DNA from 4 places in the Pseudomonas sp. GW821-FHT02H09 genome. Region 1 is predicted to be linked to each of the others. Evidence: predicted binding sites of a transcription regulator. Region 1 holds the regulator's gene; each other region holds the start of a gene.
The links. Region 1 encodes FliA, which starts transcription of late flagellar genes. Its sites were predicted from a motif close to CTAAAGTTTNNNNNNNNNNNGCCGNTAA; they were not measured.
Positions count from the first base shown of each region.

Region 2: a site for FliA is predicted at 1,918-1,945, ahead of AC07VR_RS04640 (methyl-accepting chemotaxis protein). Genes of this name have one in related genera too.
Region 3: a site for FliA is predicted at 2,037-2,064, ahead of flgM (flagellar biosynthesis anti-sigma factor FlgM). Genes of this name have one in related genera too.
Region 4: a site for FliA is predicted at 1,771-1,798, ahead of AC07VR_RS01455 (methyl-accepting chemotaxis protein). Genes of this name have one in related genera too.

Region 1 covers NZ_JBWKVA010000014.1:63,893-67,205, forward strand. The annotation lists gene AC07VR_RS19180 (chemotaxis protein CheA) at 1-269, opposite strand, end outside; gene AC07VR_RS19185 (protein phosphatase CheZ) at 297-1,085, opposite strand; gene AC07VR_RS19190 (chemotaxis response regulator CheY) at 1,116-1,487, opposite strand; gene fliA (RNA polymerase sigma factor FliA) at 1,654-2,394, opposite strand; gene fleN (flagellar synthesis regulator FleN) at 2,391-3,221, opposite strand.
Region 2 covers NZ_JBWKVA010000003.1:22,464-25,776, reverse strand. The annotation lists gene AC07VR_RS04645 (alpha/beta family hydrolase) at 1-192, shown strand, start outside; gene AC07VR_RS04640 (methyl-accepting chemotaxis protein) at 323-1,888, opposite strand; gene AC07VR_RS04635 (CPBP family intramembrane glutamic endopeptidase) at 2,123-2,914, opposite strand; gene acnA (aconitate hydratase AcnA) at 3,084-3,313, opposite strand, start outside.
Region 3 covers NZ_JBWKVA010000023.1:23,892-27,204, forward strand. The annotation lists gene AC07VR_RS25815 (MFS transporter) at 1-265, shown strand, start outside; gene AC07VR_RS25820 (flagellar brake protein) at 320-1,066, opposite strand; gene AC07VR_RS25825 (flagella synthesis protein FlgN) at 1,158-1,625, opposite strand; gene flgM (flagellar biosynthesis anti-sigma factor FlgM) at 1,674-2,000, opposite strand; gene flgA (flagellar basal body P-ring formation chaperone FlgA) at 2,151-2,912, opposite strand; gene AC07VR_RS25840 (chemotaxis protein CheV) at 2,991-3,313, shown strand, end outside.
Region 4 covers NZ_JBWKVA010000001.1:314,300-317,612, forward strand. The annotation lists gene AC07VR_RS01445 (LysR family transcriptional regulator) at 1-741, opposite strand, end outside; gene AC07VR_RS01450 (tellurite resistance TerB family protein) at 937-1,659, shown strand; gene AC07VR_RS01455 (methyl-accepting chemotaxis protein) at 1,833-3,313, shown strand, end outside.

The sequences.
Region 1 (3,313 bases):
TCCATCAATTCCGAGTCGACCCGACGCTCACCCTTGCGCAGGATGTCGAAGACGTTCTCGGCGATGTGACAGCACTCCACCAGCTCGTTGAGCTGGAGGAAGCCGGCGCCCCCTTTTACAGTGTGAAAACCGCGAAAAATTGCGTTGAGCAAGTCCGCATCATCTGGTCGGCTTTCAAGCTCAACCAGTTGTTCGGACAGTTGCTCAAGAATCTCGCCGGCCTCAACCAGGAAATCCTGAAGGATCTCTTCATCGGCGCCGAAGCTCATGTGTATGGGTGCTCCTGATAAGTCGGCCTAAAATCCAAGGCTGGAAAGCAAATCGTCTACATCGTCCTGACCGGACATAACGTCTTCACGTTTATCGGCATGAATCTGCGGACCTTCACCCTGAGACAGATGTTTTTCCGGATCTTTTTCCGCGAGGATCGATTCGCGGTCATGTTCAATGCCCGCAAACCGGTCGACGTGACTGGCCATCAACACGAGTTTGAGCAGATTGCTTTCGACTTCCGTGACCAATTGGGTCACGCGCTTGATCACCTGGCCTGTGAGGTCCTGGTAATCCTGAGCCAGCAGGATGTCGTTGAGATTGCTCGACACGACACGAGTCTGTTGCTCGCTACGCGTCAGGAAACCGTCTACCCGCCGGGCCAGTTCACGGAACTCCTCGGCACCGACTTCACGACGCATGAACCGTCCCCAGTCCACGCTCAAGGCCTGAGCCTCGGTGCTCAGGCCATTGACCAACGGGGTGCTGTTCTCGACCAGGTCCATGGTGCGGTTGGCCGCAGCCTCGGTCAGCCTGACCACATAGGACAGGCGCTCAGTGGCATCCGTGATCTGTGAAACCTCCTCGGCTTGCGGCATGTGCGGGTCAATATGAAAATTGACAATTGCGCTATGCAGCTCGCGGGTGAGCTTGCCTACCTCTTGGTACAGGCCGCGATCACGGGTCTGGTTGAGCTCATGGATCAGTTGCACGGCGTCGCCGAATTTACCTTTTTCAAGGCTTTCGACCAGTTCGCTGGCATGTTTTTTCAGGGTCGATTCAAAATCGCCCAGTGAAGATTCGTTATGCTCCATAGCTCCCCCGTGGCGGACTGGCTCCGCATATCAACCGATGCGCTCGAAGATTTTTTCGATCTTCTCTTTCAGCGCCTGAGCCGTGAATGGTTTGACCACATAGCCGTTCACGCCGGCCTGAGCGGCTTCGATGATTTGCTCGCGCTTGGCTTCGGCCGTCACCATCAACACCGGCAGGTGCTTGAGCTTTTCATCGGCACGCACGTGGCGCAGCAAGTCGATACCGGTCATGCCGGGCATGTTCCAGTCCGTTACCAGAAAGTCGATGCTCCCGCTGTTGAGGACCGGAATCGCGGTAGTACCATCATCCGCCTCGACCGTGTTGGTGAACCCAAGGTCACGCAACAGGTTTTTTATGATCCGCCGCATCGTTGAGAAGTCATCAACGATGAGGATTTTCATGTTCTTGTCCAATTCGACCTCCAAGCAGTCTTAAAACGCGCCCAGCACCTGAACGCGCCATTCAATCAATTCGGCGTAACACTCAACGGTTGCATGGAGCACAACGGGCCGTGACCGGTGCGGCTACGCCATACCAGCCTCGTTCGCAGTGTCCCCACACTGCCTGTCAGCGCGCTCGCCACTCCCCCAAACGCCCCCGTAAACGGGCCGCGCACTGGCTGTGTAACTGGCTGACCCGCGATTCGCTGACTCCCAGGACCTCACCGATTTCCTTGAGGTTCAGCTCTTCGTCGTAGTACAGCGCCAACACCAGTCGCTCACGCTCCGGCAAATTGGCAATCGCGTCCGCCAACGCAGCCTGGAAGCGTTCATCTTCCAGATCACGCGACGGCTCGAGATGAGCACTCGCGCCATCCTCGTGCAGCCCTTCATGCTCGCCGTCCTGCAACAGATCGTCGAAGCTGAACAACCGACTACCCAAGGTGTCGTTCAAAATCCCGTAATAATCATCGAGACTCAATTGGAGTTCGGCCGCAACCTCGTGATCTTTAGCGTCACGTCCGGTTTTAGCTTCAATTGAGCGGATTGCGTCACTGACCATCCGGGTATTGCGGTGTACCGAACGTGGAGCCCAGTCACCTTTACGCACTTCATCAAGCATCGCGCCACGAATGCGGATCCCCGCATAAGTCTCAAAACTCGCGCCCTTGCTGGCGTCGTATTTGGTCGACACTTCCAGCAAGCCGATCATCCCGGCCTGGATCAGATCCTCGACCTGAACACTGGCTGGCAGGCGTGCCAGCAAGTGGTAGGCAATACGCTTGACCAGTGGCGCATAGCGCTCGATCAGCTCGTACTGGCTGTCACGTGCCGACGCCTTGTAGAGGTTGTACCCGCTGGCGCTCATAGCACCGGCCCTGCCGTTTGATGCACCAGCCGCTCGACGAAGAATTCCAGATGCCCGCGTGGATTGGCAGGCAGCGGCCAGGTATCGACTTTCTGAGCAATGGCTTTGAACGCCAGGGCGCACTTCGAACGAGGGAAGGCCTCATAGACCGCACGCTGCTTTTGCACAGCCTTGCGCACACACTCGTCGTAGGGAACCGCACCGACGTACTGCAAGGCTACGTCCAGGAAGCGATCCGTGACCTTGGTCAACTTGGCGAACAGATTGCGACCTTCCTGCGGGCTCTGCGCCATGTTGGCGAGCACACGGAAGCGGTTCATGCCATGGTCACGATTGAGCAATTTGATCAGGGCATAGGCATCGGTGATCGAGGTCGGCTCGTCGCAGACCACCAGCAGCACTTCCTGGGCCGCGCGAACAAAACTGACAACCGAATCACCAATACCGGCGGCGGTGTCGATCACCAGCACGTCGAGGTTGTCGCCGATATCGCTAAAGGCCTGGATCAGGCCGGCATGTTGGGCCGGGCTCAGATGCACCATGCTCTGCGTACCGGATGCTGCCGGGACGATGCGAATGCCGCCTGGCCCCTGAAGCAGTACATCGCGCAACTCACAACGCCCCTCGACCACATCGGCCAGAGTGCGTTTGGGTGTCAGTCCCAACAGAACGTCGACGTTCGCCAGCCCCAGATCGGCATCCAGCAGCATGACGCGCCGGCCGAGCTCAGCTAGAGCCAGGGACAAGTTCACTGACACGTTAGTCTTCCCGACGCCACCTTTGCCGCCGGTCACCGCAATCACCTGTACGGGATGCATGCTGCCCATGTTCTTTCTATACCTTGTCTTACTTAGACGGAGGCCACATAACTGGCTGCGCGTTCACCACTGAAACAATGCATGGCAGACCATCGATGTAG
Region 2 (3,313 bases), on a different contig from region 1:
TTGATCGTTCAGGGTGAGCGGGATGCATTGGGTAATCGGCAGGCGGTGGAGGGTTACGTATTGTCGCCGAGCATCGAGGTGATGTGGCTGGTGGCGGGGGATCATGACCTTAAGCCGTTGAAGGCCTCGGGCTTTACCCATGAGCACCATTTGGAGTCTGCTGCCAAAAAGGTCGCCGAATTTCTCCGTTAAGTGATCATTCCCACCCTCCGCGTGGGAATGCCGCCAGGGACGCTCCGCGTTCCGCTTCTGGATGTGACGCAGAGCGTCACGGGATGCATTCCCACGCAGAGCGTGGGAATGATCGGTAGGGGTGCATCTGTCAGCGGTTAAAGCGTTCCACCAACGAATACTGGGTATTCGCTGTACGGGTCAACTCTTCACTGAGCAGTGCCGAGTTTTGCGCTTGTTCCGAGGTCTGATCAGCCAACTGCGCGATGGTGCTGATATTGCGGCTGATCTCTTCAGCCACGGCGCTTTGTTCTTCGGTCGCAGCTGCAATCTGAGCGGTCATGTCGGTGATGTTGGCCACCGCTTCGCTGATGCCCACCAACGCCTTGTCGGCCTCGAGTACCCGCGCGACACCTTCTTCAGCCTGGCGATGGCCGGCGTCCATGGTTTGTACGGCGGTGCTGGCGGTCTGTTGCAGTTTGGCGATCAGGCTGTGTATCTGCCCGGTGGACTCACTGGTACGTTGCGCCAGTTGCCGTACTTCATCGGCAACCACCGCAAAGCCACGCCCCATTTCCCCGGCGCGGGCCGCTTCGATGGCGGCGTTCAAGGCCAGCAGGTTGGTCTGGTCGGCGATGCCTTTGATCACATCGACCACGCCGCCGATTTCGTCGCTGTCTTTGGCCAGTTGGGTTACCGTGGCGCCGGTTTCACCGACCACCTGGGACAGACGCTGGATGGCTTCGCGGGTTTCGCCGGCGACGTCGCGGCCGCGACTGGTCAGGCGATTGGCTTGCTGAGTGGCGTCGGCGGTGCGCTGGACATGGCTGGCGACTTCCTGAGTGGTGGCAGCCATCTGGTTGACGGCAGTGGCCACTTGCTCAGTCTCAACCCGCTGGCGCTCCAGCCCGGTGGAGCTCTTGTGGGCCAGGGCGTCGGATTGACGGGCTTGCTCGTTCAGGTGCTCGGCGGTGTCCTGGAGGCGGGTCAGGCAGGTTTTCAGGCGTGCCTCCTGGCTGAGAATGGACATCTCCAGGCGTGCCTGGGCGCCGCGACTGTCGGTGTACATCTGTGCGATCAGCGGGTCCGAGGTGGTCTGTTCAGCCAGGCGCAGCAAGCGCTTGAGGCCACGTTGTTGCCAGCTCAAACCGAGCAGACCCAGCGGCACCGAGAGCCCGGCAGCCAGGGCGAAGCCCCAATGGGAGTTGAGCCAGATGCCAATCAGAAAGCTGAGCTGGCTGACCAGAATGAACGGCAACCAGTCTTGCAGCACCGGCAACCATTTATCACTTTGAGGAATGGCCGACTTGCCCTGGTTGATACGTTGGTAGAGCGCTTCGGCGCGGTGGATCTGTTCGGCGGTGGGTTTGACCCGTACCGACTCGTAACCGACCACCTGATTGCCTTCGAAAACCGGTGTGACGTAGGCGTTGACCCAGTAGTGGTCACCGGATTTACAGCGATTCTTGACAATGCCCATCCAGGGCAAGCCTTGCTTCAGAGTGCCCCACATGTGCGCAAACACCGCTGCCGGGACGTCTGGATGACGTACCAGGTTGTGCGGTGCACGGATCAGTTCCTCACGAGAAAAACCACTTATTTCAACGAAAGCGTTGTTGCAGTAGGTAATCACGCCTTTGGCATCGGTGGTGGAAATCAACCGTTGCTGAGCCGGGAAGGTACGTTCACGTTGTGTAACGGGTTGGTTGTTACGCATGGTTTTTCAATCCGCAAGGCTTTGTCAGGTTGTCGGCAGTGCCTGGGGATTATTGAAAATATTTTTCAAAAATCGGTGGTGCGTCTCAGGTGAGCGGTTTGCGCCTTGAAATGGATAGTGAATGGACTGTTGCAGAATTTTGCGCAGAGTCGGCCAAGTTGTTCTTCCTGACCGACAATGGTACTGAAGCTCATGTTATCTGGTACTTCAGTACCTGTTTGGTCCGGTAATGTCTTATCCAGCCAGCATCGGATAAGTAAACAGCCCGAAGTGCAACAGATTCAAACCAAAGTGCGTGGCGATTGCCGCGCTCAGTCCGCCAAAACGGTAGGCCAGGCCGTAGCCGACTCCGGCAATACTCGCCAGCAATACCCATTGCCAGCCGGCGCCCAGATGCACCAGGCCAAAGAGCAGCGCCGCGCATATCAGTGCAAGGGTTTCGCCATAAGGCAGCTGTTTGAAGCGCTGGCTCAAACCGCCCTGAATATAGCCACGAAACAGGGCTTCCTCGACCAGAGTCACCAACAGCAGGTTGTTCAGTACCCAAAGCCAACCTTGATCCGGCCACTTCGGTTCCCAATGAATGATGCCCAGCAACACCGCACCACCGAGCGCGGCCAGTGCACTCAGGGTCAAGGCCAGGGCTGTCGCGTACAGCGAAAGACGCAGGGAGCGCCGTCCGACAATCCATGGGCATACCAACAACAGCCAGAAGCCAATCAGCGGTTTGTCCAGATTGAGGTACATCGAGAACGGCACTGCATCTTCGGTAAAGACTTCGGGGCCAATGACGCTACCGTTGTAGAATCCCGGTAGCCAATGCAGAGCCAGCGCGAGGGCCAGTACCACGAACAAGCCGTGTCCGAGATAACGGCCATAACGGCTCTTTTGCTGGCGCACGGCAAAACCTGCGAACAGCAGCAAGGCAACGGCGATCAGTGCTTGCACCTCCAGTTGTCCGGCAAACATTGCCAGGCTGTAGCCGATGCAGAGGAGTGCCAGATAAAGCCATGGCAAAGCGATCATGTGAAGTCCTTTCAGGCGGGAGTCTTACCTTAAAAAGCTGGAGCGGTCTGAGTCGCCCGGATCGTCCGAATGCGCCCGAACCTATCGGGGGCGCAATTATAAACAGAGGAACACTCGCATCAGCCAAACAAAAACACCGCCCGAAGGCGGTGTTTCAGGTGAGGTGGAATTACGACGCGATCAACTGCCGCAACACGTAATGCAGGATCCCCCCCGACTTGAAGTACTCAACTTCATTCAAAGTGTCGATCCGGCACAGCACTTCGATCTTCTCGCTGCTGCCGTCTTCACGGGTGATCACCAGTGTGAGGTTCATGCGCGGTTGCAGTTCGACGCCGGTCAAGCCCTGAATATCCAGGGTTTCCTTGCCTGTCAGTTTCAGGCTCTTGCGGTTCTGAT
Region 3 (3,313 bases), on a different contig from region 1:
GGTGCTGGTGTGGCGCATTCGGCCTAAAGCGGTGACAAACTTGCATCAGGTCGATGATGCGCCTCTGCATCACGTCGCCATGCCAGACAGTATGTCGAGCTCGCCTTTGGTGGCAGCGCTTGACCCGCGGGTCGATGAGCAGGTCGTGCACGAACAGATGCAAAATGCTGTAAACCTGGAGCCTGAGCCGGAGCACGAAGTGGATGTAACGCCCGAGGAGCCAGATCCGGAGCCTGCGCAAAGCTTCACTCAGGTAAGGCCTTAGAAAAAAACGGGCAGTCACCGAAAGGGACTGCCCGTTTTTTATTGAGGTGTTGACTCAGAAATCGTCTTTATCAAAGCGGCGTGCTTCGCGCTGAAGCTGATAGACGAAACGCTCGACCTGGCGTTGAACCTGGCCGCTCATGTTGTGAAAGCGTACGCCGGCGAAGGTGGTGTCGATCCGCTCTTCGTGATGCAGATAACGCAATTCGACTGGCGCCGTCATTTTGCCGAAGGGCAGGGCGGCAATGAATCGGTCGTAGACCTCGCCCAGTTGCAGGCGGTCGGAGATGTCGCCTTCAAAGCGCAACTTGCAGCCGGTAGCCGAGATATCCAGCAGTTTACCCTTGATCGGGGCTTTAAGCTTTTCGCCGCCGAGTTCGATGTTGACCAACTGAGCCAGTTTCAACGCTGCACGAAACGCATTGCGACGTTGGTGATAGACCACTTCATCAGGCATTGTGCCGCGATAGCAGCGACTGCCATTGGATTCGTCGATCGTCAGAGTGCCGGTGCTTTCCCAGGCAATCCGCACGCCGTCGTGGAAACCTTCGACGCGAAACGCTTCGCCATTGAGCAGAAAGCGTTCGCCATCGCGAGGAATCATCTCGTCCAGGGCGATCATGGTGCTGTCTCGATCGACTTCGACCAGATAGCTCTGAAAGCGCTGGGTGCGCTCATGAAAAGTGATGATCAGTGGATCATGGCTCTCTTGCAGCAACCGCAGATTGGCGGCAATTTCCAAAGGGGTAGTGAGCGCCTTTGGTGGCTGCGGAGCATCTTCTGCGTTTAAGGCATTGAACACGGTTCATCAATCTCCAGACAAATACGACACACGCAAGAGCCGGCATTTTGCCAGCATGTTTCGCGTCTTGATAGAGCGCTCATCTCTGAATTCAAGCCTGACTAAGTGGGCGGGGCTTCGCAAGCTTGGAGGTTGATCCGCGGGCATCATAAAGGGCAGGAGGTTCGCCACCGGTGAGAATCTTCAACTGATTGGCGGTGGTGGCTTGCTGGATCTGGATCGAACGACCGTTGAGTTCGTTGGCTGCCTGGCAGTTGGCCAGAAGCTGATTGAGTTCGTCGCTCTGAGACAGCAGTTGATCGCCAATGGACGATTGCTCTGCAAGTCGTTCCAGGCCGCTTCGACTGGCCGGCAGGTTCAGGCTGATGAGGATCTGGCTGCGTAAACGCCCATGCTGTTCAAGCAAAATGATCAGCGCCTGTTTCTGCGCGAGAATATCTTCGAGCAGTGGCATGTCGCGACCGTGCAAAGCGAGGGCCTCGGTTTGCAGCAACTCCAGCAACTGTTGAGCTGGAGCAAAATCGTCAGTGATCAGTTGCAGTAAATTTGTGTCGTGCATGGCTGGCCTTGGGTTTTAAGCGTCCAAAAGCCTGGCGCAGGCCTTTGGCTAGCGCTGGGCTTCGAAGTTGAGCAGTTTGCTGGCTACACGGTTGCTGTCGACTTTATAGCTGCCATCGGCAATCGCTTGCTTCAACTCGGCCACGCGGGCTTTGTCGACAGCAGGTTGATCGCGCAGCGTGTCAGTGACCTTCTGCAACTGTTGAGCCTCATTACTGAGGTGAACCGACTCCCCGCTTTGGCTGGTACTGGCCTGTTCGGCCGGGGTAATCACCGGCGCGGATTTGCCGGCGTCGCCGGTTTCCTTGCTGCCGCTGGTACGCGTACTGCCTGTGGGTGAGGGGGAGCTGTTTAAACGGCTGAAATCGATGACCATGATAGAAAACCTCTGGGTATTTGGACGCTTGCCATGTTTTCGGCCATACCCGGTAAAACTTTAGGCTCAATTTTCGATGAGCCGGCGCGAGTCGGCACCTGCCTTGCTTGAGGCACAGTTTAGGGAACGCCTGAGTGCAGCGCCAGTTCCCTACATGGCGACGTCCACCTGGCCCGGCGCGGTCACGCGCGCTTTGATTACCCGTTGAGAGTTCAGATTCTTGACCCTGATCTGTTCGCTCAGACCGCCGTTGGACAACGCTTCGCCGGGCATTCGCACATTGAGCGTACCGCTGCGAACGGATATCACCACTTGATCGCCTTTGCGAACGACCTCCGCCTGTTCCATGTGGACAAGGGTAATGACCTGATCGCTGACCATTGGTCGGACGAGTTTCTGACCGATGGCCTGATCGACCGACGTCAGATAACCCTGATTGATCAGGCTGATGTCGCGCTCGCGCAGGATGACGTCCTCAGGTTCGATGATGCCGGCGCGTTTAAGTGGGCGAGTGGTGGTAACGACCTCTCGAAACAGGCGCACTTGAGCGGGAACGAAGACGGTCCAGGGCGAGGCGCCATCGCAACGCACCTTTACGATTACGTGGCCCAAAGGCTGAGCCGGACTTTCCAGCGTCGCTGTCAATTCCTTGTCGCATAGCGGCATGCGCAAGCGAGGGTCGAGTTGATTGACCTGAATTTCGTAGCGTCCTTCGGTGTGGCTGGTTGCCAGATAATCTTCTACGGTGAATTCAAGAAAGCCTTGAGTGACGCCGATAAGCAGATCAGGCAAGGTAACCGGGTCAGCAACGGCAGGGCTGCCAGCGGTGAAAAAGCACAACGCTGACAACGCGCAAAGCAATTTGCGATACGTTGATGTCAGGTGTCGGAAAAATGTCGTTTTTGCGTTCATAGCAGTTAAAAAGCAAGCCCCGTGCCGTTTAGTGATGAATGTGCATCGGATCTTAAGCGTTGGTGTAGGAGTCTGGGCATGGCTGGTGTAATGGATTCGGTGAACCAGCGCACGCAACTGGTAGGGCAGAATCGCCTTGAGCTGTTGTTGTTCCGTCTTGACGGCCAGCAGCTGTATGGGATCAACGTGTTCAAGGTTCGGGAGGTGCTGCAATGCCCCAAACTGACCCTGCTGCCTAAATCCAGTCCTGTCGTGTGCGGTGTCGCAAATATTCGGGGGGCGACCATTCCGATTCTTGATCTGGCAATGGCGACCGGTTCTGGCGGTTTGCAGGATCAAAGCAATCCCTTCGTAATCATCACGGAGTACAACACCAAGACCCAGGGTTTTTTGGTCAGGTC
Region 4 (3,313 bases), on a different contig from region 1:
GTAGGTCATGTCCGGCTGAATCGACACACCAAGACCGGCCGCCACCAGGCTTCGCACCGCTTCGGTCGAGGCTGTGCGCAAGGTGATGCGTGGCTGCAACCCAGCGCTGGACCACATGCGCTGGGCGTTGCGGTCCATTTCATCGACGTTGAGCTGTATCAGCGGTTCGCGGGCGACGTCGGCGAGGTTGATGCTGTCGTGCTCCAGCAACGGGTGCTGAGCCGGCAGCCACAGGCGATGGGGCGAGTGGGTGAGCACCTCGGTTTGCAGGGCGTGGCGGTCTTCCAGGTTAGAGAGGATCAGCACCCCGACATCGATTTCACCGCTGACCAGCAAATGCTCGATATACGGGCGCTCATCCTCCATCACGCGGATTTCCACGTTCGGGTAGGCACGCTGGAAGCGGGTGAGCAAATCGGCGAGGTAGTAACCGGCCACCAGGCTGGTCACGCCGACAATCAACTGCCCGGCCACCTGGTCGGTGCTTTGTTGCAAGCTACGCTTGGCGTTGTCGACCGTGGCCAGGATCAAGTGCGCCTGGCGCAGGAACTGGTGACCCTGGTGGGTCAGGGTCATGCCCTTGGCATGTCGATTGAACAGGTTGACGCCGATTTCCTGTTCCAGTTGCTGGATTGCCAGGGTCAGTGTCGATTGGGAAATATAGACCGCCTGGGCGGCGGCCGAGATCGAGCCGGTTTCGGCCACAGCGATGAAGTGGCGGATTTGACGCAAGGTCATCATGGGGGAATTACCGGTTAGACGGTTTTATAGATTTGCTTGAGTGTATATCTTTTTAATCGATGGTCTGGTTCAGGACCGGGGCTTCGGTCAGGGCCAAGCAACATCTGGAAGCATTCTCGCCACGTGGAGGAGGGCGCTTCGATCTACGCTGTGGGCCTCAATGATCTGGTTAACCCCCGGTTTTGGAGGTGGCAAATGAATACACGCAGATTGCTCGATCAGTTGCTCAAGTCCGGTCAGGACATATTGCAAAACAAGGCCGGCGGCACTCAGAACAAATCGGTATCGGATAACGGCGCACTGGGCAGCTTGCTCGGCGGCAGTTCGGGCGGGCTTGGCAGTTTGCTCTCAGGCGTTGGTGGCGGCGCGCTGGCGGCGGGCGCGATGGGGCTGTTGCTGGGAAACAAAAAAGCCCGCAAGTTTGGCGGCAAGGCACTGACCTACGGCGGTCTCGCCGCGTTGGGCGTTTTGGCCTACAAGGCATACGGCAATTGGCAGGCACAGCAGGCTGGCGCACCACAGGCTGAGCCGCAAACCGTCGACCGCTTGCCGGCAGCGCAAGTTGAATTGCACAGCCAGGCGATCCTCAAGGCGCTGGTCGCTGCCGCCAAGGCCGACGGCCATGTCGATGAACGCGAGCGAGCGCTGATCGAGGGCGAATTCACCAGGCTGGACAACGATCAGGACCTGCAACGCTGGCTGCACGCCGAACTCAACAAACCCCTGGACCCGGCCGATGTCGCCCGCGCCGCCAGCACCCCGGAAATGGCCGCCGAGATGTACATCGCCAGCGTGATGCTGGTGGATGAAGAGAACTTCATGGAGAAGTCCTATCTGGATGAACTGGCGCGCCAGCTCAAGCTTGAGCCAGGCTTGAAAGCCGAACTGGAGAAACAGGTGCGCCAGGTTTCGCTGTGATCAGAGAAAGCGGGGGAATCGAAAGGATCGTCACTTTCTGCCCCACAGTAGCCATCCAGAGCAGATGCTGACTTTCTTCACCCTGGGTGAGACGTGGTGCGCAACCCACTGCTAAATGATGAGCCGCCCTCGGCTATACTCCCCTCCATTTGAATGCCCCCCGAGGATCGACTGTGAAGAACTGGACGTTGCGCCAACGCATTTTGGCGAGCTTTGCGGTAATTATCGCCATCATGTTGCTGATGGTCATGGTCTCGTTCTCCAGTCTGCTGAAGATCGAGACCAGCGAGGAAACGGTCCGAACGGACGCTGTTCCTGGGGTGTATTACAGTTCGATGATTCGCAGCGCCTGGGTCGACAGCTACGTCCTGACCCAGCAGATCGTTGGCCTCTCCGGAAATCGGGACATCAGCGCTGCTGACCAGGCGTTGTACAAGAGCTTCGAAGAGCGCTTGAAGGCGCAGATGGATAACTATCGCAAAACCGTCTTCGACTCGGACGATCGTGCCTCTTTCGACGAGTTTGAAGTGCGTCATCAAGCGTTCGATCAGACACTGAAGAACGTCATCGATCTCTATCAGCGCAAAGAATACGAACAGGCTCGCCTCGCGCTGGAGAATGAACTGACGCCTGCGTGGATCGCTGGCCGCAAGCATTTGAACGGCATGATCGACCGCAATCGTGATCAGGCGGGTAATGCCACCGGGGCTATCGGTTCCGCGGTAACCGCAGCAAAAATCAGTATGGGCGTCTCTTTACTGATCGCGGTAATCGCTGCCGGTCTGTGCGGTCTGCTGCTGATGCGCGCAATCATGGCGCCGATGAACCGGATCGTGCAGATCCTCGACATCATGCGTACGGGGGACTTGAGCAGGCGCTTGAATCTGGAGCGCAAGGACGAATTCGGTGCCGTAGAAACCGGCTTCAACGACATGATGACCGAGCTCACTTCTCTGGTTTCCCAGGCCCAGCGCTCTTCGGTGCAGGTCACTACCTCGGTCACGGAAATTGCCGCCACCTCCAAGCAGCAGCAGGCTACTGCGACAGAGACCGCTGCCACCACCACGGAAATCGGCGCCACGTCGCGAGAAATCGCTGCGACATCGCGCGATCTGGTGCGCACCATGACCGAAGTTTCTACCGCCGCCGACCAGGCTTCGGTGCTGGCCGGTTCTGGTCAGCAAGGCCTGGCCCGCATGGAAGACACCATGCACTCGGTGATGGGGGCGGCCGATCTGGTCAACGCCAAACTGGCGATCCTCAATGAGAAGGCCGGCAACATCAATCAGGTGGTGGTGACCATCGTCAAGGTCGCCGACCAGACCAACCTGCTGTCCCTCAACGCTGCGATCGAAGCCGAGAAGGCCGGTGAATATGGCCGCGGTTTCGCGGTGGTGGCTACCGAAGTACGGCGTCTGGCGGATCAGACCGCCGTGGCCACCTATGACATCGAGCAGATGGTCCGTGAGATCCAGTCGGCGGTGTCGGCGGGTGTCATGGGCATGGACAAGTTCTCCGAAGAAGTGCGCCGTGGCATGTCCGAGGTTCAACAGGTAGGCGAGCAGCTGTCGCAGATCATTCATCAGGTTCAGGCGCTGGCGCCGCGGGTGTTGATGGTCAACGAAGGCATGCAGGCCCAGGCCACCGGTGCCGA